Regions from separate parts of the Mycobacterium sp. SMC-4 genome, predicted to be linked through region 2. Evidence: riboswitches for the same ligand, from Rfam matches in the RefSeq annotation. Region 2 holds a riboswitch; each other region holds the start of a gene.

Region 1 (7,637 bases), 500 kb from region 2:
GCACCGGAGCGAACTTCAGCCTGCACGGCAGCCTGCTCGAGTACCTCTGTCTGTGCTTGACCACGATCTGCGGGCGCTGGCAGCGCGCCGGAGAACGGGTGGTGCGACCCAACGCGCTGATGCCGGCGTTCGTGGCCAAGGCCCAGCCGCACCCACCGTACGAGGGCTGGGGGTACGGCGAGCGGCTGCGGGTGCGCGGCTTGACCGACACGGTGGCCGGCATGCCCACCGCGGCACTGGCCGACGAGATCCTGCTCGAGGGCGACGGCCAGGTCAAGGCATTGATCTGCATCGGCGGTAACCCGATGGCAGCGTGGCCTGATCAACGCAAGACCCTGCGTGCACTCGAAAGTCTGGATCTGCTGGTCACTCTCGACACCGAGATGTCGCTGACCTCGCGGCTGGCCGACTATGTGATCGCCCCGATGATGCAGATGGAAACGCCTGCGATGACGATGGGCAGCGAGCTGATCAAGTACTACACCAGCGGCACCGGCATCCCGGCTGCCTACGCGCAATACGTGCCCAGGATCGTCGACCCGCCCGCAGGTTCGGACCTGATCGAGGAATGGCAGTTCTTCCTGGGCCTGGCCACGAGGATGCACCTCGACATGTGGTTCGTGAACTTCTTCGGCGGCGGTGGCGGCCGGTTCATGGAGTCTGCACCGGTGGTGATCAACTTCACCGGCGACACCTCGATGACCACCGAGGAGTTGTTCGCCCAGATGTGCTCGACCTCGCGGATCCCTTTCGACGAAGTGGCGCGCCACAAGCACGGCAAGATCTTCGAGGTGGACGACGTGGTCGCCGAGCGTGACGCCGACTGCACCGCCCGACTTGATGTCGGCAACGATTACCTGCTGGCTGAACTGGCCGAAGTGCTGGGTGAGGATTACGCCTCGGCGCGTGATGATTCCACCTACCCGTTCCGGTTGATCCCACGTCGGCACGGAAGTTTCATGAACTCCTCGGGGACCAACCTCGCCACGCTGAATCGCGGCAAGCCCTACAACCCGGCCTACATGCACCCCGATGTCATCGCCGCGCTCGGCCTGCAGTCCGGCGCCGCCGTCACCGTCACCTCACCGCACGACGCGATCCCGTGCGTGCTGGAAGGCGATGACACCTTGCGTCACGATGTCATCGCCATGCACCATGCGTTCGGCGGACTACCGAGCGAGGACGGCGAGTTTCGCGAACGCGGCAGCAATGTCGGTCGGCTCGTCCCCACCGACACCGAGTACGACCCGATCACCGGCCTGCCGCGGCAAGGCAATATCCCGGTGCGGGTCAGCGCCGGTGCCGACTGACGCGGTCGGTCAACGGGCAGTCCCCGCAGTGGTCGCGATCGCGGGTCCGGTACCACAGGCAACAACTTCTCCGCAGCACGCCTTCCGGTGTAGTGACGAGCCGGCCCGACAGCGGCGCGCGGGACAGCATCGCGGCCGTCAGAGCTTCGAGTTGCGCATCGGTCCGGTTCGGGCTGATTGCGCGCGGAGTCGACGCCAGCGCGGCGGCCGCGTTGCCCCACAGCAGGCCCTCCGCTATGCGCACCGTCTGGCGTAACCCGGCATGCATGCGGCTCAGCGGGTGGTTCGCAACCATCGCCGTGAAAAGCTCGGCGACGTCGCCGAGCAATGCCGATTCGCCATCCCAGGCATGCAACTCAGGCAGTGACAGCTGAATCGATCCCGGACCGGTGACGACAAAACTGACATCACGCACATCGAGTACCAACCGGGCCTGGTGCCATACACCCAACACGAGTGACCAGCAGCGAGCCGCGAACCCGAACTGCACAGTGGAGGCAGCGACTCGTGGTTCATCGGTGCCGATCTGGTCTGCGACGGCATCGAGCAGTTCGCCCAGGGGTTCGGGCTCACACATCTGCTCGAGACTCACCACCGGGCCCGAGCCGGCATGCAGCGTGACGTACGGTCCGAGTTCAGCAGCGGCAGTGACCGCATCGACGACGCGGCGGCGATCGACCCGCTGGTGGATGCGGCTCAAGACCGATCAACTCTGCGTCGGCGCCAGGCCGAATCCTGGTGTGCCGATGAGGTCGGCGAATTGTTCTGGGTAGAGCTTCGCGGCCAGCGCTTCGATCCCGTCGATGATCTGGATGCCGGGATTGACCGCTTCCTGCGGCAAGATGATGAATTGGTTGTCACGGACTGCGGGTATGGTGCCGACTCCGTCCATCGATGTGAGGGCCTGGATCCGCTGTTCACCGGTCGGCCCACTGCCGTAGTCGGTCACCGCGATCAGTTCGGGCGCGCGGTCGACGACTGCTTCGATCGAGACGTTCTCCCACATCTCCTGCATGTCCTCGAAGATGTTGACTGCGCCCGCGTGCCGATACAACTCGGGCACAATGGTCAGACCGGCTCCGGTGCCCATCGTCTCGGTACCCCAGTCCCAGCAGAAGACCCGCACGGGTTGCACACCGGCCGGCAGGCGTTCGCCAACGCGATCGAGCCGTTGCTGCCAGTTCGCAATCAGAGCTTCGGCACGCTCGGGCACCCCGAAGATCGCAGCGATGGCACGCACGTCGCCGAACCATTCCTCGATCGTGGCAGGAGCAAGGGTGTCATTGATGCGCCGGCAGGACTCCGACAGCACGTAGCTGTCGATGCCGAGCTGGGACAGAGTTTCCGGGTTGATCCCAGCGGTATCGAACCCATAGTTCCACCCGGCGAAGACGAAGTCCGGTGCGAGACCCAGCAGAGGCTCAAGGGTGAAGTAGTCGGGGCCCAACGAGGGTACGGCGGCGTAATCATCAGTGAACGCGGCCAGCCGCAGGCGCTCACCGGCTCCCGCATAACCCGCGACCCGATCCGTCAATCCCAACGCGAACATCAACTCGATCATGTTGTCGTCATTGACCACTGCCCGCTCGGGCGGCTTGTCGAAAGTCACCGGTTCCCCGCAGGACGACACCGTCACCGGATAATGGTCGAGCGCCGTCGCAGCTGCGGGCCAGCTGAAGTCGGCGGTGACCGGCGGTAACTCACCTACCGTGAGGGCACGGCCTTCTAGCGGTCCGCTCTGGGTCGAATCCGTCTGTCCTGCTGCACATCCGCTGACAGTGATGAGTACGGCAACCGAGATGCACACCGAGCTCCTGAGATTCATCAGAGATACTCCTTTGTCGAGGGGATGGATGAGGAATCGATGGGCGCCGACAGCAGTAGCTGCAGCGCGCCGGTGCGAGGGTTGACTGTCTGATCGACGTGAACGCCGAACACGGGAAAGATGACGTCGTCGACAAGGACATCGGCCGGCCTTCCAGTGGCGACGACATCACCGTCGTGCAGGACGACCACCTCATCGCAGAATTCGGCGGCGAGGTTGAAGTCATGCAGCGCGGCCAGCGTCGTGACCCGGAGTTCACGCACCAGACGCAGGATCTCGAATTGGTGGCGGACGTCGAGGTGGTTGGTCGGTTCGTCGAGAACCAACACCTGCCCCTCCTGGGCCAGGGCGCGGGCCAGCAGCACACGTTGCTTCTCGCCACCGGAGAGCGTCGGCCACACCCGGTCGGCGAGAGCGAGCGCACCCACGGTGTCGAGGGCGTCGACAGCTGCGGACCGGTCCTTCACCGACGATCTACCGCCGAGGCCTTGATGAGGGATGCGGCCCAGCATGACCATGTCGATGACACTGATTTGCACGTCGACCGGTGACTCCTGGGCGACGACGGCGAGCGTGCGCGCGAACGAACGAGGATCCATCGCGCTCGCGGGTACGCCACCGAGGCGGATATCCCCACGCTCGGCGTTGAGGACCCGATAGATCGTCTTGAGGAGCGTGGACTTGCCACTGCCGTTCGGACCCAGCAGACCCACGCAGCACCCCGGCTCCACCGCGATACTCACGCCGTCGATCAGTAACCGTCCCCCAACCCGGATGGCCAACTCCCGCACGTCGACATCGACGGGGATCGTCATCGCGCACCGTCCAGTTGGCGGTCCCGCCGAGACATCAGGTACAGAAACAACGGTCCGCCGACAAGAGCGGTCAGGATGCCCACTGGGATCTCCTGCGGACTGGCCACCGTACGCGCCGCCAGGTCGACCCACACCATGAATGCCGCACCGAACAGCGCGCTACCGACCAACAGCCGGCGGTGCAGTGCGCCGACCAGAACGCGCACGATGTGTGGGACGACCAGGCCGACGAAGCCGACGGCTCCGGAGACGGCGACCATCACCGCCGTCAGCGCCGCGGTGGCCACGAACAGCTCCAGTCGCACCCTGACCACCGGCACACCGAGTGTCACGGCAGCCTCGTCTCCGGCCAGTAGAGCGTCCATCGCCCGCGCCCGAATGAGGAGCCACGCCAGCACCACCCCCAAGACGAGCGCCGGAAGGGCAAGTGTCGACCAGCGTGCGCGTTCGAAACTGCCGAGCAGCCAGAACAGCACCTGTTGGGCACCCCGAGGGTCGCCGAGGAAAACGAGGTAGCTGGTCAGTGCCGACAGGACATAACCCGCGACCACCCCGGTGAGCACCAACCGCAACGGATCCAGCCCGGCCCGACCCCGGCGAGCGACCAGGTACACCAACGCCATCGACACAGTGGCGGTGAGAAATGCCGCACCGCTCAGGCCCAACATGCCTAGCCCGAGTGCGCTCCCATAGACGATGACCGCGGCTGCACCGATGGAGGCGCCTGAGGACACCCCGAGTACGTACGGATCGGCAATGGGGTTGCGCACCAAGGCTTGTACGGCCACGCCGACCAGGCTCAGCCCCGCGCCCACCAGCGCGGCCAGAATGACGCGCGGGAGCCGAAGGTCCCAGATGATCTGTGTGACATGCGGAGCCACCGCTGAGTCCGCCGGACCGAACACTTTGGCTCGGACCACCTCCACCACGGTGTCTGCTGGAATCCGTACCGAGCCAATCCCGACGGCGATGACCAGCGAGACGAGACCCAGAGTGAGGACAGCAAGCATCAACGCTGCAAACCACGCCGGCGATAGTGCTCCGGCCGACGGCTGGTGCTGGGGAGATGTCCGGCGGCGGCCAGTGGTGGCCGCCACCCGTATCACGTCAGGGTGACGCGGATCCGGACTGACACGACCAGAGCCGCCTCTCGCGGGGCGGGTGTCCATCTGACACGGGCATGAGTATCCATCTTCGCTCTCCGTTCCGGGGTTTCCACGCCCCGTATCACCGGCCCGCGGCGGCGCAGTGTCCTGACTCCCGGATCGCCGCTCGCCCCGACCTTCCAGCCCATGGGCCGTGGTCACGCGTGGGGTCTGCTCCCCGGTCACAGTGGCGGGACCGTGCCGGAATCACACCGGCTTCCTCACCCCGTCGCGGCTGTTACCGCGCAAAGGGTACCGCGGGATACCCCGCGCCGCGCGCACGGGGTCACACGGCCCCGGTGGGCGGCAGACTACCCGTGGACCAAAGACACCGGTTCGAAGGTGCGCACCGGGCCGGCCACAGTCGCGCTGCATTGTGACAAGAGCGGCTCAGACATCTTGTTGCGCAGCGTGATTTGCACGGAACCGACGTCGTACTGCAGGACCACGCGCGTCAGCTCCTGCTCCGACTCGACGTCGAGCGGCGCGAACGCGTGGATGCGGTCGTCGCCGAGCTCCAGACGCGCGAAGTGCTGCGCGGCCTGGACGGCGTGCGGAAGCGAGGTGCGGCCCCGCAGGAACCGGGTGTCCAGCCGTCCATCGAGATAGCGGGTGACCAGACCCGCCGCATCCGTCGAGTCCACCCGGCCGTAACACAAACCCTCCGGCAAGATCAGCATGGTGGCGGCGAACCTGTCGCCCCCTAAATGTGAACATTCCCAGGTGTTTTCGGGATACGCCGCGGCGATCGCGGACACTGCGGCGCGACCGCGCACCGCGCAGCATTGATCGTGCTTGCCGTGCGCACAGACAGCCACCAGCGGACCGCTGACCGGCTCACCGCCGGAGCCGTCCAGAGGCACCTCGAGGTACTCACGGGGATCACCGACCTCACCGTGCCACAGCGACTCGACGCCTGGGTCGGCGTGCGCGACATACCAACGCCAGCGCGGCGTTGCCGAGCGACGGCCGTGCCGGCGGATGGCCGCAATGCGCAGCTTGGCGGCCTCTGCGCGGCGCACGACGGCACGACCCAGCTGCGGGTCGATGACACTGGGCGACTGCAGAAATGCCGACGGCCCCCAGCCGCCCTCAAGCTCGAGCAGCAGCCACGTGTGACCTGCCGAGGCGGTGCCATACATCGGATCGCCGCGCGCCAGGGACTGGTCGCTGCACGGCGTCGGCTTCACCACATCGGTCACGGGTGATCCACCGGCACGACGACCGCCTCACGCAGCAGGCGGCTCAGCACCACCGCGCCGTCGGCGGCATCCAGTCCGGGCAGCGAGTCGGCGCGCATCACGGAGCCGCGGTGCAGCGCAGCCAACGCGTCGGCGCACACGTCGGGGAAATCGATGGTGCGGTCCGGCAGGCACAGCCGCACCCGGCCGTGATGTCGGCCAATAGTGGCAACCAGGCCGCCACGCCAGCGCACCGCAACGGTGGCGGAATGTTCGGCCGCGTCGAAGACGGCCAGCGGCCGCACCGCCACCGGACGGGTCCGCTCCGCGTACTGCTGTGTCAGTCGCGTGGCCACTCCCTCGCTCAGCTCGGTGGTGCTGTCCCGCAGCGTCGCTGTCAGTTCAGCCAGGATTTTTGTTGCTGTGGCGACCATTTCGTCACGGTTGGTCGCATCGAGGGCCATCGGCAGGGAGCTGCGGAACTCTTCGTGGTCTGCCAGTTGGTCGACGAGCGCGCGCACCACATCCAGCCGGGTGGTCGCCGACACCCCGACGGTCAGGTGAATCGACACGGTGTCCTGGGCCCGCGCCGAGTGGATCCAGCCGCGCGGGAGGTACAGCGCATCGCCGGGAGCGAGCACGGTGTCGATGACCGGCTCGTCGTCGGCGACGCGGCGGGCGATCGCGCCTCGATGCTCGGTCCACGGCTGGGACGGCAACGGATCGGCGTGCACCGGTGCATGAACGGTCCAGTGCTTGTGCCCGGTGGTCTGCAGGACGAACACGTCGTGCACGTCGTAGTGCGCCTCGAAGCCGCGGCTGGACGGCGGTGTGATGTAGGCATTGGCCTGCACCGGATGGCCGAGGTCGTCGACCATCGCGCGGACGAAGTCGATCACCGGCGGCCACAGTCGATGTAGGCCCTGCAGCACGATCGACGCGCCTGCCGCGAACTGCTGCAGGACTCCGGCCGGGTCTACCTGGTCGGTGACCTCGGCACCGAAACCCGCGGGGCCGAGATAGCAGTCCCGCGCCAGCACGCTGCCATCCTTGGCCAGCCGGATGAACGGCGCGCGAACCCCTCGCTCGGCGAGCAACTCGTCGACGGCCGCACTGGACAGCAGATCGGTGAAGTTCCGCGGCAATTCCCGGGCAGGACTGAGCAACGGATACCGCCCCCAGTGATTCCGGGAGAACTCCTGGGGGTCGGTACCGATGCAGCGACTCAGCATGAAGTCCGGTTACGCGGTGCCGTCGGCCCCGCCGTCGTGACCCTCCGGGTTCGAGCCGCCGTCCGCGGTGCCCTCACCGCCTGCGGTGCCGTCCGCCCCGCCGTCGTGGCCCTCCGGGTTCGAGCCGCC
Region 2 (7,637 bases):
GGTCGGGGTCGGCGTGGGCGGTGGGGCCTGCTGGGCGGGCGGCTGGATCGGCGACTTGACCTCGGGGTCCTCGCCGGGCAGCGGCGGCGGAGCGACCTCGCCGTTGGGCGCGGGCGCTTCATTGGCGGTGGGCTGCTCGTTGCTGGTGCTGTTGGAGACGACGACCGCGATGACCGCCGCGATGATCCCGATGACGAGCACCGCGACACCGAGCGCCAGCGCCCGGCGTCGCCAGTAGATCTGGGTGGGCAGCGGGCCCTGCGGTTCTAGATCCAGCACGTCACCACGGTAAAGCCAGGTCATGCCGCATTGTCCGAGGCGGACCGGCGTGTCGCCGCCCGAGCTGTCAGTCCTCGCCGATGTCGCCGATGTGGTCGCGCAGTTGCACCTGCCCGTCGGAGAGATGGTAGGTCAGCCCGACGATCGCGACGTCGCCGGCCAAGACGGCCTGGTTGATCACCGTCGACCGGCTCAACAGCTGCTTGCCGGTCTCTGTGACGTGCCTGGCCTCGAACTCGTCGACCCGGGTCAGCCCGTCGCGACGACCCATCAGGATCGACGGGGTGACGCGTTCCACGACGTCACGGATGTACCCGTCGGGCACCGAACCTTGGTCGAGCGCCGAGATGGTCGCCCCGACCGCGCCGCAGCTGTCGTGGCCGAGAACCACGATCAGTGGCACCCCGAGCACCGCCACTCCGTACTCGATCGATCCGAGCACCGCGCTGTCGATGACGTGCCCGGCGGTGCGCACCACGAACATGTCACCGAGCCCTTGATCGAAGATGATCTCTGCGGCGACGCGGCTGTCGGAGCACCCGAACACGATGGCCGTCGGCTTCTGCGCCGCGGCCAGACTGGCGCGGTGCTCGATGCTCTGGCTGGGATGCTCGGCCTTGCCCGCCACGAAGCGCTCGTTACCCTCTCTGAGTGCTTTCCAGGCGGTCAGTGGGCTGGTGTTGGGCATATTCGTCATTGTGCACGAATGCGCCCCGATGATCGATCCCGAGGAGCTGATCACCTGGTATGACCGCGCGCAGCGCGACCTGCCCTGGCGGCGACCCGAGGTTTCGGCGTGGCAGATCCTGGTCAGCGAGTTCATGCTGCAGCAGACGCCGGTCGCCCGCGTCGAGCCGATCTGGCTGGACTGGGTGGCCCGGTGGCCGACCCCGTCTGCGACCGCCGCCGCCGGGCCCGCCGATGTGCTGCGGGCGTGGGGCAAGCTCGGCTATCCGCGCCGGGCCAAACGGCTCCACGAGTGCGCCACGGTGATCGCCACCGAGCACGGTGACGTGGTGCCCGACGACGTCGACACCCTGCTGTCACTGCCCGGGATCGGGACCTACACCGCCCGCGCCGTGGCGTGCTTCGCCTACCGCCAGCGGGTTCCGGTGGTCGACACCAACGTCCGCAGGGTGGTGGCGCGGGTCGTGCACGGGCGCCACGACGCCGGCCCGGCATCGGTGCGCGACCTCGCCGACGTCGAGGCACTGCTGCCGAAAGACGAATCCGCCCCGGTCTTTTCGATTGCGCTGATGGAGCTGGGCGCCACTGTGTGCACGGCCCGTGGTCCCCGATGCGGCGTCTGCCCGCTGCGCCATTGCGCCTGGCGCGCAGCGGGTTTCCCGGCCGGCACCGGCGCGGCCAAACGCGTCCAGCGTTACGCCGGCACCGATCGTCAGGCCCGCGGCCGGCTGCTGGATGTGTTGCGGGCCAGTACGACTCCGGTCACCCGCGAGCAACTGGACCTGGCCTGGACCGTCGACGCCGCCCAGCGTGACCGCGCGCTGGGCTCGCTGCTCACCGACGGATTGATCGAGCAGACCCCGGCCGGGTTGTTCGCGCTGTGCGGCGAGGGTGAACGCTAAGCCGATTCGGCGCACTCGGCTTCGGCGCTGACCGCCGCGAATCGTCGGCGGTAGTCCGACGGCGTCACCCCGATGACGCGACGGAAGTGATGGCGCAACAGCGTCGCGGTGCCGAATCCGCTCTGTTCGGCAATGCGGTCGATGTCGAGCCTGGTTGCCTCCAGCAGACGCCGGGCGAACAGCACCCGTTGATCGGTGACCCACTGCATCGGGGTGCGGCCGGTTTCCTCGACGAACCGGCGGGCGAAGGTTCGGCTGGACATGTGCGCGCGCCGCGCCAGCGTGTTCACCGTGTGCGGCTTGTCCAGATTGGCCAGGATCCAATCGAGTTGCGGTGCAAAATGATCCGAACGGCGCATCGGGATCGGCTGCTCGATGTACTGCCGCTGCCCGCCGTCTCGATGCGGGGGCACCACCATCCGGCGCGCGATCTTGTTGGTGACCTCACTGCCCATCTCCCGGCGCACCAGGTGCAGACAGGCGTCGATGCCGGCCGCGGTCCCGGCACTGGTGATCAGGTTCCCGTCGTCGACGTAGAGCACGTTGCGGTCGACCTTGGCCGTCGGGTAGCGCCGGGCCAATTCGTCGGCGTGCATCCAGTGGGTGGTGCAGGGCCGCCCGTCGAGCAGGCCCGCAGCGCCTGCCACGAACGCACCCGAACACACCGTCAAGATGGTCGAGCCCGTCGCAGCGGCCTGCCGCACGGCGTCGAGCGCGGCGGGCAGATAATCGTTTGAGCCGATCGCCGGGATAGCGACCAGGTCCGCACCGATCAGGTCATCGAGGCCGTGATCGGGGATGAGGGTGGCGCCCACCGAGGTCCGAAGCTGTCCGCCCGGTTCTGGCCCGCACACTTTGAATTCGAAGTTCGGCACGCCATCGGCGGAACGATCGATGCCGAACACCTCACAGATCACACCGAACTCGAAGACCGCGACGCCGTCGAGCACCAGCGCCGAGACGCTCCTTATCGCCATGGCGGTATCTTAACGGCACGTGCCGGTGCTGCCACTTGATTTCCTTACGCGTGACGGGTCCAACGTCGTGAGGAACGCCTGCACGGCATGCCGATATTTCCCTGGGGCATCGTCGTGGATCAGATGACCGGCGTCGGGAACGCGGACGTAGGTGGCCCGCTGCCCGGCCTGCTCGGCCATCGTCTGCATCTGCCCCGCCGGCGCCACCGAGTTGCCCGCCTCCAGCAGCAGCACCGGCGCCGGCACCGCCTGCCACTGCGCCCAGTAGTCGCGCACCCCCCACTGCGCTGCGATCTCGATCCACTTATGCGGATCACCGTGCAGGCGCCACCCGGTCGTCGTGCGGTCGAAGGCTTCCAGAAAGTAGCGTCCCGCAACCGGGCCGAACTCCTGATAGACCTGTTCGGCCGCGGTGAACTCGACCGGCAGCGCATGCAGCCACGGCTCCCAGGGCCCGGTGGTGCGGCCCCGGAAATCCGGTGCCATATCCTCGACGACGACGGCGTCCACCAGTTCTGGGTACGCCGCGGCCAGACACCACGAATGCAAGGCCCCCATCGAGTGGCCGATCATGGTGGCCGGTTCACCGAGATCGGCCACCGCGTTGCGCAGATCCTCGACGAACCGTTCCGTATTGACCGGGTGCTCGTCGCGTACCTCCCGTCCGCGGTGCCACGGCGCATCGTAGGTGTACACCCGCCCCAGCTCGGTCAGCCACGGCAACTGGCGCGACCAGGTGGAGCCGCGTCCCATCAGACCGTGCACCAGCACCAGCGGGCGGCCGGTGCCACCCCGGGCGGTCAACAGCTGCATAGGCTCATCATGGGCGATGGCCACGTCCGCGACACCCGGTAGCCTGAGAACCATGGCTGTTGTCAAGATCAACGCAATCGAGGTCCCGCCCAACGCCGGGCCCGAGTTGGAGAAGCGGTTTGCCCACCGCGCTCACGCGGTCGACAACCAACCCGGCTTCCTGGGCTTCCAGCTGCTGCGCCCGGTCAAGGGCGAGGACCGCTATTTCGTGGTGACACAGTGGGAGTCCGACGAGGCCTTCCAGGCCTGGGCGAACGGGCCCGCGGTCGAGGCACACGCCGGCGAGCGCAAGAACCCCGTGGCCACCGGCGCATCGCTGCTGGAGTTCGAGGTCGTGCTCGACGTTGCCGGGACCGACAACACGGGCTAGGGCGGGGACGCGACATCGCGCGGCCACGAAATTGGCCGCGCTGGCACTCGTCGCGGTCCTCGCCGGTGGGTGCACCGCCACCAGGACGGCGCCGGCCGACGGCGCCTACGGCGTGCCCATCGCGATCAACACCCCGCAGGGTCTGCGCGCCAAGCAGACCATGGACATGCTCAACAGCGACTGGCCGATCGGTGAGGTCGGTATCCGCACTCTGGCCGCCCCGGAGGTCGTCGAACATGTGGGCGTCACGCTGGACCGGATGTGGTGGGACCGCCCCTTCACCGTCACCGACGTCGACATCGGCGCAGGCAACGCCACCCTGCGGATCACCACGTCCTACGGGGTCGAGCAGAGCATCGACCTGCGCACCGACGACTCCAGCCTGGTCGACCGGTTCGCGGTCAGTCTGGTCAAGCCGGTCATCGAGCAGTTCTCCGACGTCGACGCCCAGCTGACCGACTCCGGCGCCCGATACTCCTACCAGGTCGCCAGGGTCGTCGACGGCCGGTGCGAGAAGGTGGCCGGCACCAACACAGACCTGTCGCTGCCGCTGGCCTCCATCTTCAAGCTCTACGTGCTGCTGGCGGTCGCCGAAGCGGTCAAAACCGGCGACGCACACTGGAACGACTCGCTGACGATCACCGCGAAAGCCAAGGCCGTCGGGTCCTCCGGGTTCGACCACCTGCCCCCTGGCGCCACCCTCACTGTCCGGCAGGCCGCCCAGCAGATGATCTCGGCCAGCGACAACATGGCCACCGATCTGCTCATCGGCCACCTTGGCCCCGGCGCTGTGGAGCGCGCGCTGGTGCTCGCCGGCCACCACGACCCGGCCAGCATGACGCCGTTCCCGACCATGCACCAGCTGTTCTCGGTCGGCTGGGGTAAGCCCGACGTGCGCGAACAGTGGAAACAGGCCTCGCCGCAAAAGCGCGCCCAGCTGCTTCAGCAGACCACCACCCGGCCCTACGAGCCGGACCCGGAACGCACCCACATGCCGGCCTCTGACATCGGCGCGGAGTGGTACGGCAGCGCCTCGGACATCTGCCGCCTGCACGCGGCGCTGCAGAAGGCAGCGGTGGGCGAGGCCGCTCCGGTCGTCGACGTCCTCTCGGCGGTCCCCGGCATCGACCTGGACCGCACCATCTGGCCCTACATCGGCGCCAAGGCCGGCAATCTGCCCGGCGATCTGACCTTCAGCTGGTATGCCGTCGACCGGACCGGGCAGCCGTGGGTGGTCAGCATGCAGTCCAATTGGCCGCAGTACCGCAGCCAGACCGCCGCGGCATGGCTGCTGTCGATGGCTGAGCAGATGTTCGCTCTCGTTCAACCCTGACCGTCCCGGGAGAGTACGCTCCACCTGCTGCGGTGTACGGGAACCCGGTGTGAGACCGGGGCGGCCCTCGCCACTGTGAACGGGGAGCCGGTGTCCTCCATGCCACTGCCCGCGCTCGACGCGCGGGTGGGAAGGCGGATACCGGCGCACCGGGCCCCTGAAGGGTGAGCCGGTGGATCCGTGAGCCAGGAGACCGGCCGTGGCACCGACACACGATGCCCACGAGGTGCTGGGCAGAAAGGCACGGCTATATACATGCACATCGCAGAGGGTTTCCTGCCCCCGGCGCACGCGTTGGCCTGGACCATCGCGGCGGCGCCGTTCGTCGTCCACGGGGCCAGACAGGTCGTCGTCACCGTCAAGCGCCACCCGTCGTCGGGTCCGCTGCTGGCAGCGGTCGGCGCGTTCTCCTTCGTCATGTCGGCGATCAAGTTGCCGTCGGTGACGGGCTCGAGTTCGCACCCGACCGGGACCGGGCTCGGCACGGCGATATTCAGACCACCGGTGATGGCCTTCCTCGGCACGGTGGTGCTGCTGTTCCAGGCACTACTGCTGGCGCACGGCGGAATCACCACCCTGGGCGCCAACGCGTTCTCGATGGCGATCGCGGGTCCGTGGGCCGGCTTCGCCGTGTTCTTCGCGCTGCGCAGAGCCGGGGTCGGTGTGCTGCCGGCGGTGTTCGCCCTGGCGTTCGTGGCCGACCTGGTCACCTACGTCGTCACCAGCATCCAACTGGCGCTGGCGTTCCCGGCCGCCGAAGGCGGCATCGCCGAAAGCCTGGTCGAATTCATGGGGGTGTTCGCGATCACCCAGGTTCCGCTGGCGATCGTCGAAGGCCTCATCACCGTGGGGGTCGTGCGTGTGCTCATGCAGGTCGCGTCGTCGGAGCTGCTGAGCCTGGGATTTCTCAAGGGCCAGGAGGTGCCCACCGGCGCCGGCGACGAACACAACGGCTCCGAGCGAGAGGTCATCGACCGATGAGTGAACGTCGTAAAAGCTCTGCGGCCCTGCTGGTTTCGGTACTGCTCGGCCTCGCCGCGGTGATTGCCGTGGGCTCCCTGCTCCTGGGTTACGCGCGCGATTCGGACGCCGAATTCGGCGGCGCTGACGGCCAGGCTGAAGAGGTGATCACCGAACTGCACGAAGATTACGAGCCGTGGTTCTCCCCGCTGGTCGGCGAACTGCCTGGCGAGGTCGAGTCCGGTCTGTTCGCGCTGCAGGCCGGAATCGGTGGCATCGTGCTCGGCGGTGCGATCGGGTGGTACGCCGGTCGCAACCGCGGCCGCAGCGAGGCGAGCGAAAAGGACCGCGGCAGCGACTGAGTCGCACCGGTGAACCCCCTCGACCTCAGCGCGGCACGCAATCGGTGGTCAGGTCACCCGGCGGCGGAGAAGCTCGGGCTCTATGGCGGGCTGCTGCTGTGCGCGATGCTATTGCCACCCCGGACCGGCGCACCGCTGGTGCTGCTGGCCGTCGTGGTGGCCACACTGGCCCTGGCCCGGGTCCCGGCACGCATCTTCTGGCTGGCGTTACTGGGTCCGGTCGTGTTCATCGCGCTGGGGTCGATTCCGATCGCCGTGAGCCTGCGCGGAGGACCGCATCTGGAGCCCGGCGGGGTGGACCTGGCGATCGACACGTCGCTGCGGGCCATCGCCGCGTCCTCGGCGACGATCGGTCTGGCGATGACGACGCTGATGGCAGACCTGCTCGAGCTGGCCCGCAGGGCCGGTGTGCCGGCTTCCCTGTGCCACGTCGCCGATTTGACCTACCGACTGGTGGGCATCTTGTTCCGGTCGGCCTGGACAGCACGGGAGGCGGTCGGACTGCGCCTTGGTCTGCGGGGGCCGCGGGACGCGATCGCGGTGCTCGGCACCCAGTCCGCGCTGATCTTCGTGCGCGGGACCGAACGCGCGCGGGCCATGTCGGAGGCGATGGCGCTGCGTGCCGAACCCGGCAGGACCGCGGTGCTCACCGCAGACCGACCGCTACGTCCGGCCAGGCTGGCCGCCACCGCAGCGACGCTGGCCATGATCGCCACGGTTTCTCTGCTGACCTGGAGGATGTGCAAGGGTGCGTGACGAGACCGTGGTCCTGGGACTGCGCAACGTCGGTTTCGGCTACCCGCGGGGACCGCGGGTACTCGACGGCGTGGACCTGTCGCTACGGGCGGGTGAGCGAATCACGTTGCTGGGGGCCAACGGCTCCGGCAAGACGACGTTGCTACGGATCCTGGTGGGCTTGACGAAGCCGACCACCGGCGCGGTGTATCTGGACGG
Region 3 (7,637 bases), 420 kb from region 2:
CCCCGAGCCCGCGAAATCATCGACCATTATCAATGGCGGACCGCCCCTTGCTTCGACGGCACTCCGAAGGTCAGACGCGAGAACTATACGGGACTCGTCTATGCCTACCTCTGTCCGTGCCCATCGCTGGAATATGAAGCCCGAGTCGGTGGGATTCGGCACCTCACCGGTCGGCGCACTAACAATTACGGAGTCTAGGAAATCACGCCAGAGGCGCTGCTTTTCCACATAAGAAGAGCCAGGGCGTGAGATCTCGCACGACAATGCGTGCACAGTACTGGTGAACAGCTTGCGAACTTGCTTATCACTGATGAAGACGAAGGAATCGAGCAGGGCAGTAGCATGGTTAATGTGCTGAGTTGAGAACCCTTCCAGCCAACGGACCGGATTCACCCTATCCGCCTCAGGCCATTCGCGTACCCGCCGAAGGTACATCTTTGTATCAAGTATTTCGTCTGCGTCCACGCTGCCCCTTGATCCCTTCACCAGCCGTTATGGTAGCCCCGGCTGCTTCCTCGGTCATGGACCTTCGACGACCTACACCGCCGCGACGAGTTCGGCGTGTCCCCAGTGAATGAGTTCAACTGGTCTTTACCCGTGCTGTTGGTACATGGTTGTGCGGGTCGAGGGCGGAGCTTCGGCGAGAACATGCGGCAGTGGGGCCTGCTGGAATTCCTTCGGCACCGTCGGCGACTGCTCGCTGTCTCACCGCGAACGGTGGCTGTCGCTGATGGTTGTGAGGGCAATAGTTTCAGGTTGTCGGGTATTCGGCGTGTAAGTCGCCGTGGAACAGTCGCCCGTAGAAGGGGTTCATCCAGGGGACTTCCGAGCATTCCGAATATCATGGTGGTGTGTCGAAGGCAGCTCTATGCGCTACGCGCCGGTCCTCGGACTTGAGTGAGCATTCGGCTGAGGTGTTCGCCGAGGCTGAGGGTTGCTAGGCCGAGGTTCTTTGAGAGCCCCGCTGTGATCAGCGCGAACGGGACCGCGGTCATTATGTACTGCCAAAGTGCCCAACCGACGAAGTTGTCGTTGGTAAAAGTGGCGTCCCGAGTCATGAACAAGATAACTAGAGCTATCAAGCCCATTAGCATCCATGCGGTTCCCTGCACCCGGAAATGTTAATGGCGACGACGACTAACCGCGCGGTCGAAGTCTCGGTGGCGCAGCTGCAGCGTCTAAAGGACGCCATCCGATGCCAACGAAGCACCGACCAAGCACCGACCAGAGGGGAGGGTCTAGCAGTAGGGCAACCGCCCGGAAACATGTCCTGATCTGCAAAAACGAGAAGTGCCCCCGGCAGGATTCGAACCTGCGACACCGGCTTTAGGAGAGCCGTGCTCTATCCCCTGAGCTACGAGGGCGTGGGACACCTTGAATCTAGTCGGTCGGAGCCCGCGATGGTTCTCGGGTCCCGTGGCAGGGGATGTCGGCCACGCGGTTGAGTGTCGGTGGGCCATCGGATACCTTATTGAAAATGGTTTTCAATAAAGCGGACGGGCGCTGGCGGTCACGCGCGTCCAGCCCGGGGTCTACCCATGCCACCACGTCGCCGCGCGAGGTATGGTCCCAGCGAGCTAGTTGCACCCACCTCGGTTGGGTCAGGGAATCCGGTGAGAGGCCGGAGCTGACGCGCAGCGGTATGGGGGACGGGCGGAGCAGCGGCCACTGGACCCGGCGACGGGTCTGGGAAGGCGCTCCGACTGGACGATCCCGAGTCCGAACACCTGCTGGCTCGGGCCCGGCGCACATTGCCGGGCTCGACTGTCGGATGGACCTCGCGATTGGGTCCCGGATCGGAAGGCGTCGGGTGTCTGGACGTTGGCGAAATATCGGATTGTCGGCTCTGCTGATCGGCCTGCTTGCCGGTTGCAGCGCTACCGCGGGTGCCCCTCCGGCCGCCGCCCCCGCGGGCCCCTCGGCTGGGAATTACCACGTCACGGTCCAGAACTGCGGCCGCACCGTGGTGGTGAACGCGCCGCCGCAACGGGCGATCACCATCGATCAGCCGGCAACCGAACTCCTGCTGACCCTCGGGCTTGCCGACCGGATGGTCGGTACCGCGTCGTGGAGTGACCCCGTGCTGCCCGATCTTGCCGCCGAGAATGCCAAGGTGCCCGTCCTGAGCAACGACCATCCGTCGTTGGAACGGGTGCTTAGTGAGAAGCCGGACTTCATCTACGCCATCTTCGACTGGTCGTTCACCGACGAGGGTGTCGCGCCGCGTGATCGCTTCGAAAGCCTCGGCGTGCCGACCTATCAGTCATCGAGCGAATGCACCGGCCAGAATGCGCAGCAGGAGCGGGCTTTGACACCGGATGACCTCTACGCTGAAATCAGCGATGTAGCAACAATCTTCGGTGTTTCCGAGCGTGGGGAAGAGCTGATCTCCTCCCTCAGCAGCAGAATGGCGACCGCAGCGGATGGCCTGGACGCCAACGGCCTCTCGTTGATGTGGTGGTATTCCTCGACGAAGGCGCCCTACATCGCGGGCTGCTGTGGGGCACCGGGCATCATCACCGAAGCCGTTGGTGCGACCAACGCCTTCGCCGACAACCGCCAACTGTGGCCGGAGATTTCCTGGGAGGCGATTCTGGACCGCGATCCCGACGTTCTGGTGCTGGCTGACCTCACCCGCGGCGACGATGGGGACAGCATCGCCGCCAAAATCGAGTTCCTGGAGTCAGATCCGGTCGCCAGTCAGCTGACGGCGGTGCGGGAACGACGGTGGATCGTGTTGTCCGGCAGCGAGATGGACCCGTCGCTGCGCAACGTCGATGCCGTCGAGAAGGTCGCGGCCGGGCTGCGCTCGCTGGGGATGGTCGATCGATGACCGCAGTCAGTGACCCCAGTGCGCTGCTCGCAGCATGGGATGCCCAGCAGGCCGCCTACATTGCTGACCGTGAAGGCCGATTCCGCATCATCGTCGAAACGGTCGGACTTGCCTGCGGTCGGGCACCGTTGGTGGTCGACTTGGCCTGCGGACCAGGGTCGTTGAGCGCTCGGATTCTCGACGCGATACCCGAGGCGACCGTGCTGGCCGTCGACCACGATCCGCTGTTGCTCGACATCGCCGCGCGCGCCGTCGGGGGAGTCCACGGCCGGCGAATGACCGTGTTGGATGCCGACCTGCAGGACGACGGTTGGACGGCGGCCGTGACCACCGCACTCGACGGGCGCGTGCCGGACGCGGTGGTGTCGACCACGGCCCTGCACTGGCTACCGCCCGACGAACTGGTCCGCGTCTACTGCGGGGCTTCATCACTGCTGGCTTCCGGCGGAGTGCTGTTGAATGGAGACCACTTCCGCTTCGACCACCGCCTGCCCAGGTTGCGCCGCCTGGCCGCGGCACATGACGAGGCCACCCAGCAGCGTGCGTATGCCAACGGGGCGCTGACCTGGGATGCGTGGTGGGAAGACGTGAGCTCCCGACCCGGCGCAGCTGCACTTGCCGCACAACGCGAGCAGCGTTTCGCCGACAGGCCCGACTCCCCGCCGACCGCGGTGGATTTCCATCTGGCGGCGCTGGTGCAAGCTGGATTCACCGAAGTGGCAACGGTGTGGCAAATCCTCGATGACTACGTTGTGCTCGGCATGAAGTGACCCCGCCGTCGACTCTGACCACACCGCAGCTCGGAGCGCAGCGCCGCCCGGCCCGGCGACGTCCGCGCTCGGTGGCGATGCCGTTGGTTGCGCTCATCGGAATCGGCGGGCTGGCGCTGTCGATCGCGGCAGCGATCACCATCGGTCCGGCCGACCTCAGCGTCGGTGACGTATACCGCATCATCGCTCGGCACGTGTGGAACGCACCCTCGGACCTGTCCTTGATCGACGACGCGATTGTGTGGCAGTTGCGTCTGCCCGGCGCGCTGTTGGCAGCGATCTGCGGCGCGGGGCTGGCCGTCGTCGGTGTGGTCCTGCAGTCGATGATGCGCAACCCGCTCGCCGATCCGTTCATTCTGGGCATCTCCTCGGGAGCCTCGACCGGCGCGGTGCTGGTCATCGTGACCGGAGTAGGTGGGTTTCTCGGACTGTCCGGGGGAGCGTTTGCCGGCGCACTGGCGGCTTTCGGTTTCGTCTTGGTGCTCGCAGCGCTGGTCGGCGGTGGGACGGCGCGCGTCGTTCTCGCCGGTGTTGCTGCCACCGAACTGTTTTCGGCAGTGACCGCTTTCGTGGTGTTTTCCTCTGCCGATGCCCAACAGACCCGCGGAGTGCTGTTCTGGCTGCTCGGCTCGCTCGGCGGTGCCAGCTGGAATCAAGTCGCGCTGTGCGGCGCCATTTGCGTGCTCAGCCTCGCGGTGTGCCTGAGTCAGGCCGACGCGTTGGACGCGTTCGTGTTCGGCCGGGATACCGCTGCCTCACTTGGCATCTCGGTCACACAGGTCCGGATCGTGCTGTTGGTCGTCACAGCTCTGTTGACCGCAGTCCTGGTCAGTGCTGCGGGTGCCATCGGCTTTGTCGGACTCGTGATCCCACACGCGGCACGAATCGTCGTGGGTCCCTTGCACCGTCGGCTGCTCGTCGTCAGCGCACTGGTCGGAGCGATCTTTCTGGTGTGGGTGGACGCGGTGGCGCGCACGGTGTTCGAACCGCAGGAACTGCCTGTCGGTGTGGTCACCGCAATGGTCGGGGTGCCGATCTTCGTGTTGATCCTCGCGCGCCGAAGACCGTTGCCATGATCGATGTCGCGTTCGCACTCGTCCTGCGGCGGGTGAGGTCCTGATGGGGCACATCTGCGCCACCGCGGTCTCGTTCTCGGTCAAGAATGCCCGACTGCTCGAGCGGGTCGACCTCGACGCCCACGACGGTCAGCTGGTCGGGCTGCTCGGTCCGAACGGGTCGGGCAAGACGACGCTGCTACGACTGCTGGCCGGATTGCGGCGGCCGCAGGCCGGACAGATCCACTACGACGGCGTCGACCTGGCATCGCAGCGGCGCCGGACGATCGCCCGTCGACTCGCCGTCGTCGAGCAGGACACCTCGGCGCACACCGACCTCACGGTGCGCCAGGTCGTCGAGCTCGGCCGCACTCCGTTCCGGGGCCGCTTCGACCCGCTCACCGAAGCCGACCATCAGATCATCGACGCCGCGCTGGAGCAGGTCGACATCGCCGACAAGCAACACCGCAACTGGCACAGCCTGTCCGGCGGTGAGAAGCAGCGCGCTCAACTGGCCCGTGCGCTGGCGCAGCAGCCGCGCGAGATCCTGCTCGACGAACCGACCAACCACCTCGACATCCGACACCAACTGGAACTGCTCGAGCTGCTGCGCTCGCTGAACGCGACGTGCGTCATCGCCCTGCATGACCTCAACCTGGCCGCTCGCTACTGTGACCACGTCGTCGTGCTCGACAGCGGGACGGTGGCCGCAGCAGGGGCACCCGCCGAGGTGTTCAGCCAGGATCTGCTGCGAAACGTCTACGAAGTCGACGCCGTCATCGACCGGGAGCCGGCCACCGGAGCCGTGCGCATCACTTACCAGAGCGCCATCACGCTGAGCCGATCACCGCGGTCGACACCGCAGTGACAGCAGCGGGAGCCCGCACAAGTTATGGCAAAAATGTCAAAACTTCGGGGTGGGGCCGGTACCGTGCCCAAGGTGGAGCTGACCCTGCAACGTATCGGCGCCTGGTGCGGCAGCATCATGATCCTGCTCTACGGCGCGAGCTTTTCCGGTATTGCCCAGCTGTTTCCACCGCTGTCACCGGTGTCGTCGGCCGACGAGATCGCCACCTTCTTCGTCGACCACAAGCTGTGGATTCGTTTCGGCGTCTCGGGCGCACTGCTCAGCGCCGCTCTGGCGCTACCGTTCCTGGCTGCCATCATCGTGCGTATCCGCCGCGTCGAGGGTGGCTGGGGAATGCTGGCCACGACCCAGCTGATGGCTGCGACGGTGTTCGTGCCTGCGCTGATCTTTCCGCAGTTCTTCCTCGGAGTGGCGGCCTATCGCCCCGAGCAACGCTCCGCTGAACTGACCCAGGCGCTCAACGACGTCTTCTGGCTGTGGTTCATCGGCATCGTCGGCACGATCATCGTTCAGAACATCACCCTCGCGATCGCCGCGTTCGTCGACACCGCCGAGCCGCCGACATTTCCGCGCTGGTACGGCTATCTCAACCTGTGGGTGGCCACCCTGTCGCTGCCCGGCTGCGTGGTGGTCGTATTCAACGACGGGCCGCTGGCCTGGAACGGGGTCTTCGCCTTCTACATCCCTGGCCTGGTGCTGGTGATCTGGCTGTTCTCGACGACGGCGGTGCTCTTGAAGTCGATCAACGCCGAACAGGCACAACGGGTATGACCGCTACGGTCACCAGGCTGCCGAGCGCCGCGCGACGGGTCCCCGGCGAAGCCGGCACCTGGGTGTTCCTGTTCGGGGACATGCTCGTCTTCGGTGCCTTCTTCGTGACCTTCCTGGTACAGCGCGCGACGGCGCCGGAGGTGTTCGAAGCGGCCCGCACCACCTTGCACCTCGGCGTCGGCGTGACCAACACCCTGGTGTTGCTCACCAGCTCGCTGTTCGTCGTGCTGAGCATCGCCGCGCAGCGCGCGGCACTCCCGGTTCTGGCCGGCCGGGCGGCGCTGGCCGCGATAGCCTGCGGGGCGGCCTTCGTCGCCCTCAAGGTCTTCGAGTACGCCTCACTGGCAGGTGCCGGACACGGACCCGGCGAAAACGACTTCTACCTCTACTACTTCATCCTGACCGGCCTGCACCTCTTCCACGTGTGCCTGGGGTTGGGCGCACTGGCGTTCATGGCCAGCCAGGCCCGCCGCTCCGAACTCAGCCCGACGCGCACCGCGCTGGTGGAGAGCGCCGCGTGCTTCTGGCACCTGGTGGACCTGCTGTGGATCGTGCTGTTCGCATTGCTCTATCTGGTGAGCTGAGATGACCGCCCTCCGCCTCATCGGACCCCGCGCCCTGTCCACCTGGGTGCTGCTGGTGGCCGCCACCGTGGTGTCCTGGGCCGTCGGCGCCGACCACGGAGCCGGGTCTGCCGCGGTGGTGATCGTGCTGGCGATCGCCGCGATCAAGGTCCGGCTGGTGGGCTTGGACTTCATGGAGTTACGGCACGCGCCGCTCCCGCTGCGCGCCGCGTTCGAGGGCTACTGCGTCGCGCTGTGGGCCGTGCTCTCGGCGCTGTACCTGTGGCTGTGATTCGCTACCCGAGCAGCTCGATCACCTTCGCGAACGCCTCGGCGTGGCGCATCTGCACGATCAGATAGCTGATGCCGTAGACGTCGCGGTACCCGCGGATGCGTTCGGCGATCTCATCGGCGGAGCCCGACAACACTCCCGGATGGCGCAGCAGCTCCTCATCGGAGAGGCCGGGCAACGAGATCCGGGGAATCGTCAGATCGGGCCGACCGGAGTCATCGACCGGCATCGCGGTGATCGCCAGATTGAGCTCGAGGCGGTCGAAACGCTCACCGGCGGCGTCGCGGACGTGGGCAATCCGCTCGGCCAGCGGATCCTGCCCGACTGTCGCGGCCCGGTCACCGCCCGTCAGCCCGATGATGTCGGCCGACCGCGCCGCGATTCGCAACACGCGGTTTCCGTTGCCGGCGATCATGATCGGGACGTCGGGTAGGCGTGCGCTGATGTACTGCGTGGTGAGCTCAAGGTGATCGACGCGCTCTCCG
Region 4 (7,637 bases), 970 kb from region 2:
TTGCGCGTCCGTCGCAGAACCCCTCTGAGTGTGCGGCGAACAATCCCACCGATCTCACTCGGTGTGCGACGCCGGCAGCCGACGCGTTGCCCGAACAGGCGGGCTGGTCGGGTGCCGCCGAAGTCACGGGGCAGACCTTTGTCGACGTCGACCCGTGGTTCTGCACCGAGGTCTGCCCAGCCGTCATTGCCGATCAACTCGTGTATTCGGGCAGGTACCACCTCACCGAGGAGTACGCCCGGTACCTGTCGGGATCCATCGAGGAGATCATCACACCGGCCCTGCATGCGCCGCGCTGACCCATCTGCTGCGCCAAGCCCCTCACGAACCGGAAGCGGGCGAACGCGGCGAGGCGAAGTGCGTTCTCCAGTATGTCAACCCACGATCGGCTTCCGCATCCAGATCGGTGTCGTTCACCCAAGCCAGCAACGCTTGGGAGGCCGCGCCCAGGCCGAGTCGCGCGCTCTGAGTCGCGCAGATCAGCGCGGCCCGTGCCTGATCTTCCGAGCATCGCCGAAGCGCCATGTATGCGCCGATGGCCATGTCGATCTCGCGCCGCGACGTGTGCTGCGCCGTGCAGGAGGTCCGATTGTCGCCCCGTCGCGCTGATCGCACGGGGGGCGTATGCCGGGATGTGTAACCGGCGACGGGTTGCATGAAAGACCTCCTGTCCTGGTAGAGCAGTATCAGCGGTTGCGATTCACGGTACCCGAAATGCGGCTTGATGAAAATCGTTCCCATTAGGGTGGTGGTCCTACCGTGTGAACGCCGTTGCCGCGCCTATGCTCGGGAGTCATGAAGGGTGTGCGAATTCTCGGCCCAACTCCGGCCGACGTCTGGGCAAGGTGACGTCGCCATGAGCGATCCCACCACCGACCTGGTCCCGCTGCGCCGCACACTGCACCGCATTCCAGAGTTGGGCTATCAAGAACACCAGACACGCAAAACCGTCGCTGACTACGTGGGTCGCTATGCGACATGTCAAACGATCGCCAAGACCGGCTTCATCGCCGACATCGGACCACCGACCGCGTCCAGGACAGTGCTCTTGCGGGCTGACATGGACGCGCTGCCGATCCACGAAGACACCGGCCTGCCCTACGCGTCGACGAACGGCGGGCACATGCACGCCTGCGGACACGATGCGCACATGGCCTCGCTCGCGGTCGCCGGTCGCTTGCTGGCCGAGACACCCCCGGAGGACGTGCGGGTGCGGTTGCTGTTCCAGCCGGCAGAAGAGGGCGGCGACGGTGCGCAAGCGTGCATCGACGACGGCGCACTGGACGGTGTCGACGCCGCGTTCGGGATTCACGTCTGGAACGAGCTGCCGCTGGGCACGGTGGCGCTCACCCCCGGCGGCATCATGGCCGGAGTCGTCGAGCTCGGAATCCGCGTCATCGGTCATGGGGGCCACGGCGCCATGCCGCATCGCACCACCGATCCCGTGGTCGCGGCGGCACACCTGATCACCGCGCTACAGACCATCGCAAGCCGTGCCACCGCGCCGGTCGACCCGGTCGTGGTCACTATCGGAAGCATCCACGGCGGCGACGCCTTCAACGTCATTCCTGGTGTGGTCGAGATGCGTGGCACGTGCCGCGGCTTCTCCACCCAGGTCATCGAAGACACCGAGCACCAGGTCAGAACCATCTCGGCCGGAATCGCGGCGGCAACGGGCACCCAGATCGAGATCGACTGGCGCGTGACGCCGCGACCGACCGTCAACGATGGCGTGATGGCCGACCTCGCGGCGATCGCCGCCACCACGCGCATGCGCGGATTCGAGCACGTTCTCGCCGACTACCGCACCATGGCCGGTGAGGACTTCGGTGAGATACTCGCAGAAGTGCCTGGTTGTTTCGCTCTCGTCGGAAGCCAGAACGCTGCCCGAGGGCTCACCGAATCACATCACTCGCCGCGCTTCGAGATCGACGAGGCCGCCCTGCGCCTTGCTTGCGATCTGCACTGCGCGTTCGTCCGAGAATTCGCCGAGAGTGGAGCACCTCGGCACTGACGGCCAACCACCGTCGACGGCAACGTGTCAGGGGGCCGTCACGGCCAGCACCGCCTCAGCGAGCTCTGGCCGGCACACGATCAGGTCCGGGAGTTTGGAGTCGCGCTGGTTGTACACCAGCGGGGAACCATCGATGCGAGACGTGTACAGCCCGGCAGCGCGAGCGACCGCGACCGGTGCCGCGGAGTCCCATTCGTACTGCCCGCCGGCATGCACGTAGACATCGGAAACGCCCTGCACCACAGACGCGACTTTGGCTCCTGCCGAACCCATTTCGACAAGGGTGCCGCCCAGCGCGTCGCGCACCTGCAGCGCGACCGCGGGGGGCCGGGTCCGCGAAACCACCACCCGTGGCGACTCGGGGGCGACGGGTGGTGCGGGGACCGTCGGGGTGGCCAGTGTGACGCCCTGAGCGGGCAGCGCCACCGCACCGGCAACCAATTCACCGGCCTGCCACAACGCCACATGGACCGCCCAGTCGGTGCGGCCGAGCTCGGAGAACTCGCGCGTGCCGTCGAGGGGGTCGACGATCCAGACCCGCTGCGCGCCCAGCCGGACCGGGTTGTCCACTCCCTCCTCGGACAGCACCGCGTCGTGAGGCCGGTGCTCCGACAGAGCTGTCATCAGGAACTCGTGAGAACGTCTGTCGCCCTCGTCTTTTCGCTGCTGAGCACTGGCTTGTGCAAGTTCTCCGCGCACAGCGAGCAGCACGTCGCCGGCCTGGGTGGCCAGCCGTGCCGCCAACTCGTGATCGCTCACGCGTCGCTCGCCTCGCCCTCCAACAACGCGATAACCGCCTCGGCATGGGCATCCGGGCTCTGCTCGGGAGTCAGTCGCAGGTCTGGATTCTTGGGCCGCTGATAAGGGCTGTCGATACCGGTGAAATGAGTGATCTCCCCAGCGCGAGCTTTGGCGTAGAGCCCCTTGGGATCCCGGCGCTCACAATCTTCCAACGGCGTGTCGCAGAACACCTCGAAGAAATCGAGCCCGGCTTCACTGGTGACCTTTCGAGCCAGCTCGCGGTGCTCAGCCAACGGGCTGATCGCCGGTACCAGCACGACCTGTCCCGCGTCGGCCAGGATCGCCGCGACGTGGGCCAGCCGGCGCAGGTTTTCCGACCGGTCGGCCATGGAGAATCCCAGGTCGCCGTTGAGTCCGTGGCGCAGGTTGTCTCCGTCCAGCACGTAAGCGGGAATCCCTTTTTCGAGCAGCTTCTGTTCGACGAGCATCGCCACCGAGGACTTGCCCGAACCGGACAGTCCGGTGAACCACACGGTGCGACCCTTGGTCAGCCGGTCCTCGGCGGTGCACAGCGACTGGTGGCGCACCGCATTGGGGCTTGCGGTGCGGGCCGAGACCTGCGGCAGGATCATGCCCGCGGCGACAGTGCCGTTGGTGTTGGGGTCGATCAGGATGAACGAACCCGTCGCCGGATTGCGGGAGTATTCGTCGAGTAGCAGCGGGACCTGCGACCGCAGCGAGATACGGCCCAGCTCATTGAGTTTGAGCGCGGTTGCCGACTTGTCCCGATGCAGGGTGTTGACATCGAGCCGGTAGTCCAGCCCGGCCACCCGGACCCGGGTCGTGCGAGTGGTCTGCTTGATCAGGTAATCGCGGCCCGGTTCGAGCGAGTCGCCATCGGCCATCCAGCACACCGTGGCGTCGAACTCCTGGGTGACGCGCGGCTGATTGTTCGGCCGGGCCAGCATGTCGCCGCGGGACACGTCGAGGTCGTCGGTCAGGCTGACCGAGACCGCCATCGGTGGAAACGCCTCGTCGACCGGCCCGCCCGGGCCCTCGATCTTCGCGATCCGGCTGGTCTTGCCGGTGGGCAGCACCACCACGTCGTCGCCGACGCGCATCACGCCACTGGCCACAGTTCCGGCGTAACTGCGGTGATCGTGGTGCTCACGGGTCTGCGGACGGATCACGTACTGCACCGGGAACCGCACGTCGACCAGATTGCGGTCGCCGGCGATGTAGACCTCCTCGAGATGACTCAGCAGTGCCGGGCCCTCGTACCAGGGAGTCACGTCGGACTTGGTGACCACGTTGTCGCCGTTGAGTGCCGACAGCGGAATCGCGGTGACATCGTGGATGTCCAGCCGGGCGGCGAAATCGTGGAAGTCGTCCCGGATCTTCTCGAACTGATCCCGGTCCCAGCCGATCAGGTCCATCTTGTTGACGGCCAGCACGATGTGGCGAATACCCAACAGCGATGCCAGGAATGCGTGCCTGCGAGACTGCTCCAGCAGTCCGTGGCGGGCATCGACGAGCACAATGGCCAGCTGCGCCGTCGAGGTCCCGGTGACCATGTTGCGGGTGTACTGGATGTGGCCCGGGGTGTCGGCGATGATGAACTTGCGCTTTGCGGTCGCGAAGTAACGGTAAGCCACATCGATGGTGATGCCCTGCTCGCGTTCGGCCCGCAGACCGTCGGTCACCAGCGCCAGATCGGTGTAGTCGTGTCCGCGTTCCTTGGAGGTGCGCTCCACCGCAGCGAGCTGATCCTCCATCACGGCCTTGGAGTCGAACAGCAGCCGCCCGATCAACGTCGATTTGCCGTCGTCGACCGAACCTGCGGTCGCGATGCGTAGCAACGTCGCCATCTCAATTCCTCCCGTCGCTGCGCACGGCCATGTCAGAAATACCCTTCACGTTTGCGGTCTTCCATTCCTGCTTCGGAGATCCGGTCATCGGCGCGGGTGGCGCCGCGTTCGGTCAGCCGCGACACCGCGGTCTCGGCGATCACCTCGGAGACGGTGGCGGCGGTGGACTCCACGCAGCCGGTGCAGGTGACGTCGCCGACGGTGCGGAACCGGACGGTCTTCTCGACGATCGGCTCGTCCTTACGGGGCTGCATGAACTTGTGCACCGCCAGCAACATGCCGTCGCGCTCGAACACCGGACGCCGATGCGCGTAGTAGATCGATGGCAGCGCGATCTTCTCGGCACCGATGTAGGACCAGATGTCGAATTCAGTCCAGTTCGACAACGGGAAGGCCCGGATGTGCTCGCCTTTGCGATGCCGGCCGTTGTACAGGTTCCACAATTCCGGACGCTGACTCTTCGGATCCCACTGCCCGAACTCGTCACGGAAGCTGAACACCCGCTCCTTGGCGCGCGCCTTCTCCTCGTCGCGACGCGCCCCGCCGAATGCGGCGTCGAACTTGTTCTCCCGAATCGCGCGCAGCAGCGTGAAGGTCTGCATCGGATTGCGCGAGGGGATGGTCTCGACCACCCGGCCGGCGTCGATGTCGTCCTGCACCTTGGCCACGACCAGGCGCACACCCGACTCGGCCACGAGCTCATCGCGCGCCGCCAGCACCTCGTCGAAGTTGTGGCCGGTGTCGACATGCATGACCGGGAACGGCAGACGTCCGGGCCGGAAGGCCTTGAGCGCCAGATGCAGCATCACGATCGAGTCCTTGCCGCCGGAGAACAGCAGCACCGGCCGTTCGAACTCGGCGGCGACCTCGCGGATGATGTGGATCGCCTCGGCCTCCAGCGCGCGCAGGTGGCTGAGTTCGTAGCGCCCGGCGTTTCGGGTCAGCTCGTCAGTGGCGGTCATCATTTCCTCATAAAGTTGGTAGAACTGACCATATTTACAGCCATAGTCAGAAATGGTGCCCGATGAACTTCTGAACTGTCAACATTTCGGTGTTACATTGCCCTCGTTCGACGCAGGGGAACGCCGGTGTGAATCCGGGGCTGTCCCGCAACTGTGACCCGATCGCGGACCGCGACGGGGAGCCAGATCGCCTGCGCGACGTTCGACACCACGAGGATGGACGACAACAGATGAATATTGCCGACGACGCGATTCGTCGTACCTTCGGCCGTCGACGGTTCCTCGTCGGCGCGGGAGGCGCCGGCCTGCTGACCCTGGGCGCTCCCCTGGTACTGACCGGATGCAGCACTGGCGGACCGACCGGCGAACCGGGCTCGGGCGAGCCGATCCGCGGCGGCACACTGCGCACCGTCTTCGCGGGCACCTCGGCCAGCGCCGACGTGCTCGACCCTCACGTGGTGCCGCACTCGGCCGGCGGCGCGGTGTCCAAGAACGTCTGGGAACGGCTCGTCGAATACAACAACGACCTCACGCTGCGTTATCGGCTGGCCGAGTCGCTCCAACCCAACGCCGACGGCACCCAATGGCGGCTCAACGTGCGCCGGGGAGTGCGGTTCAGCGATGGCAGCCCGTTGACTGCGGCCGACGTCATGTGGAGTCTGGAGCGGATGCTCGATGCCGACAAGCCGTCGTCGGGCGACCTGTCCATGATCGACCTCGCGGCCACCAAGGTTGACGGTGAGCACGCGGTGGTCGTCACGATGAAAGAGCCGCTGGCCGACTTCGGCTCCGTGCTGGCCGGCTGGTACGTCTACGTGGTCAAGGACGGCAGCACCGATTTCGACTCGACGACGCTGCCCGTCGGCACCGGCCCGTTCGTGCTCGAATCGTGGTCGCCGGGTGACCGGACGCGGTTGGTCCGCAACGAGACCTATTGGGACGGACCAGGATACCTTGACGCCGTCGAGATCCTACAGATCGCAGCGACCGAGCCCCGACTCAACACCTTCCTGTCGCGGGAAGCCGACGTCGTCTACGAGCTGGCGCCCGCGCAGAGCAACGCCCTGCGCGAACAGCCCGATGTCTATCTGGTCACCCCGCCGTCGGGTGTGATGTCCGCCTTCCAGATGAGAGTGGACATGGCGCCGTTCGACGATCCGAGGGTGCGCGAGGCGATGCGGCTCTCGGTGGATCGTCAAGCGATCGTCGACTCGGTGTTCTACGGTTTCGCCGAGCAAGGCAACGACCTCTACGGCAAGGGCGCTCCCTTCTACAATTCCGGGTTGCCACAACGCTCCTGTGATCCGCAGCGGGCTCGCGAGCTGCTGCGCGAAGCCGGCCACCAGAATCTGACCGTCACCCTGCACACCGCCGATGTGAGTCCGGGCCAACTGGAGTCGGCCACCCTGTTCGCCGAGCAGGCCAAGCAGTCGGGTATCACCGTCGAATTGCAGACCGAGCCGGGCGACATCTACTTCTCACAGATCTCCGGCAATCGGCCACTGACCCAGTCAGGCTGGTGGAACTACAGTCTGGACTACTTCTACGGCCAGGCCCTGACCTCCGACGCACCCGACAACGGCACCGGCTGGCGAAGGCCGGACTGGGACCGGAAATTCTACGAAGCGCGCGCAACGATGGATGCAGATCGCCGCGCGGCGCTTTACGACGAACTGCAGGAGCAGCTCTGGAACGAGGGCGGTCACATCCTGCACAGCTTCGCTCTGCAACCCACTGCGGTACGCACCCACGTGCAGGGAATCCGCGACGGCGTCCCGGGCACCGGCGATTGGGCGAACTTCTCGACCAGCTGGATCGCCCGATGACCGAGCCCGCGCCCCGAGCCATGAGGTGACGCGCTACGTCACCAGGCGGCTGGCCGGCGCAGCGATCGTCCTCTTCGTGGTCGCGGGTCTGACATTCTGGTTGTTCGAGCTTCTCCCCGGAGACGCAGCGACGGTGTTGCTCTCACGCCAGGGAGCCGGTCAGCCCGACCCGCAGCAGCTGGCGGCGCTGCGATCCGAACTCGGCCTGGACCGCCCCGCTGTCGAG

The links. A riboswitch is a leader RNA that binds a small molecule or an ion and turns the genes downstream of it on or off. The one in region 2 is predicted to bind cobalamin.
Region 1: another riboswitch for cobalamin. It lies ahead of KXD98_RS25940 (iron ABC transporter permease); the one in region 2 lies ahead of KXD98_RS23470 (energy-coupling factor ABC transporter permease).
Region 3: another riboswitch for cobalamin. It lies ahead of KXD98_RS21415 (ABC transporter substrate-binding protein); the one in region 2 lies ahead of KXD98_RS23470 (energy-coupling factor ABC transporter permease).
Region 4: another riboswitch for cobalamin. It lies ahead of KXD98_RS18670 (ABC transporter substrate-binding protein); the one in region 2 lies ahead of KXD98_RS23470 (energy-coupling factor ABC transporter permease).

The regions. Positions count from the first base shown of each region.
Region 1 is NZ_CP079869.1:5,415,420-5,423,056, forward strand. It holds gene KXD98_RS25920 (molybdopterin-dependent oxidoreductase) at 1-1,310, shown strand, start outside; gene KXD98_RS25925 ((2Fe-2S)-binding protein) at 1,291-2,010, opposite strand; gene KXD98_RS25930 (ABC transporter substrate-binding protein) at 2,017-3,135, opposite strand; gene KXD98_RS25935 (ABC transporter ATP-binding protein) at 3,135-3,950, opposite strand; gene KXD98_RS25940 (iron ABC transporter permease) at 3,947-4,960, opposite strand; cobalamin riboswitch at 5,198-5,317, opposite strand; gene KXD98_RS25945 (sucrase ferredoxin) at 5,407-6,237, opposite strand; gene KXD98_RS25950 (cupin domain-containing protein) at 6,294-7,508, opposite strand; gene KXD98_RS25955 (hypothetical protein) at 7,518-7,637, opposite strand, start outside.
Region 2 is NZ_CP079869.1:4,915,418-4,923,054, forward strand. It holds gene KXD98_RS23435 (hypothetical protein) at 1-279, opposite strand, end outside; gene KXD98_RS23440 (carbonic anhydrase) at 347-967, opposite strand; gene KXD98_RS23445 (A/G-specific adenine glycosylase) at 996-1,868, shown strand; gene KXD98_RS23450 (helix-turn-helix domain-containing protein) at 1,865-2,845, opposite strand; gene KXD98_RS23455 (alpha/beta fold hydrolase) at 2,855-3,658, opposite strand; gene mhuD (mycobilin-forming heme oxygenase MhuD) at 3,711-4,028, shown strand; gene KXD98_RS23465 (serine hydrolase) at 4,003-5,361, shown strand; cobalamin riboswitch at 5,375-5,578, shown strand; gene KXD98_RS23470 (energy-coupling factor ABC transporter permease) at 5,617-6,342, shown strand; gene KXD98_RS23475 (energy-coupling factor ABC transporter substrate-binding protein) at 6,339-6,683, shown strand; gene KXD98_RS23480 (CbiQ family ECF transporter T component) at 6,693-7,439, shown strand; gene KXD98_RS23485 (energy-coupling factor ABC transporter ATP-binding protein) at 7,432-7,637, shown strand, end outside.
Region 3 is NZ_CP079869.1:4,491,622-4,499,258, reverse strand. It holds tRNA gene KXD98_RS21420 (tRNA-Arg) at 1,292-1,364, opposite strand; cobalamin riboswitch at 1,562-1,750, shown strand; gene KXD98_RS21415 (ABC transporter substrate-binding protein) at 1,811-2,833, shown strand; gene KXD98_RS21410 (trans-aconitate 2-methyltransferase) at 2,830-3,603, shown strand; gene KXD98_RS21405 (iron ABC transporter permease) at 3,681-4,679, shown strand; gene KXD98_RS21400 (ABC transporter ATP-binding protein) at 4,723-5,526, shown strand; gene KXD98_RS21395 (hypothetical protein) at 5,644-6,297, shown strand; gene KXD98_RS21390 (cytochrome c oxidase subunit 3) at 6,294-6,881, shown strand; gene KXD98_RS21385 (cytochrome C oxidase subunit IV family protein) at 6,883-7,152, shown strand; gene KXD98_RS21380 (LLM class F420-dependent oxidoreductase) at 7,157-7,637, opposite strand, start outside.
Region 4 is NZ_CP079869.1:3,941,913-3,949,549, forward strand. It holds gene KXD98_RS18640 (SGNH hydrolase domain-containing protein) at 1-299, shown strand, start outside; gene KXD98_RS18645 (ANTAR domain-containing protein) at 322-741, opposite strand; gene KXD98_RS18650 (M20 family metallopeptidase) at 857-2,014, shown strand; gene KXD98_RS18655 (3'(2'),5'-bisphosphate nucleotidase CysQ) at 2,042-2,773, opposite strand; gene cysC (adenylyl-sulfate kinase) at 2,770-4,623, opposite strand; gene cysD (sulfate adenylyltransferase subunit CysD) at 4,656-5,585, opposite strand; cobalamin riboswitch at 5,663-5,799, shown strand; gene KXD98_RS18670 (ABC transporter substrate-binding protein) at 5,816-7,411, shown strand; gene KXD98_RS18675 (ABC transporter permease) at 7,437-7,637, shown strand, end outside.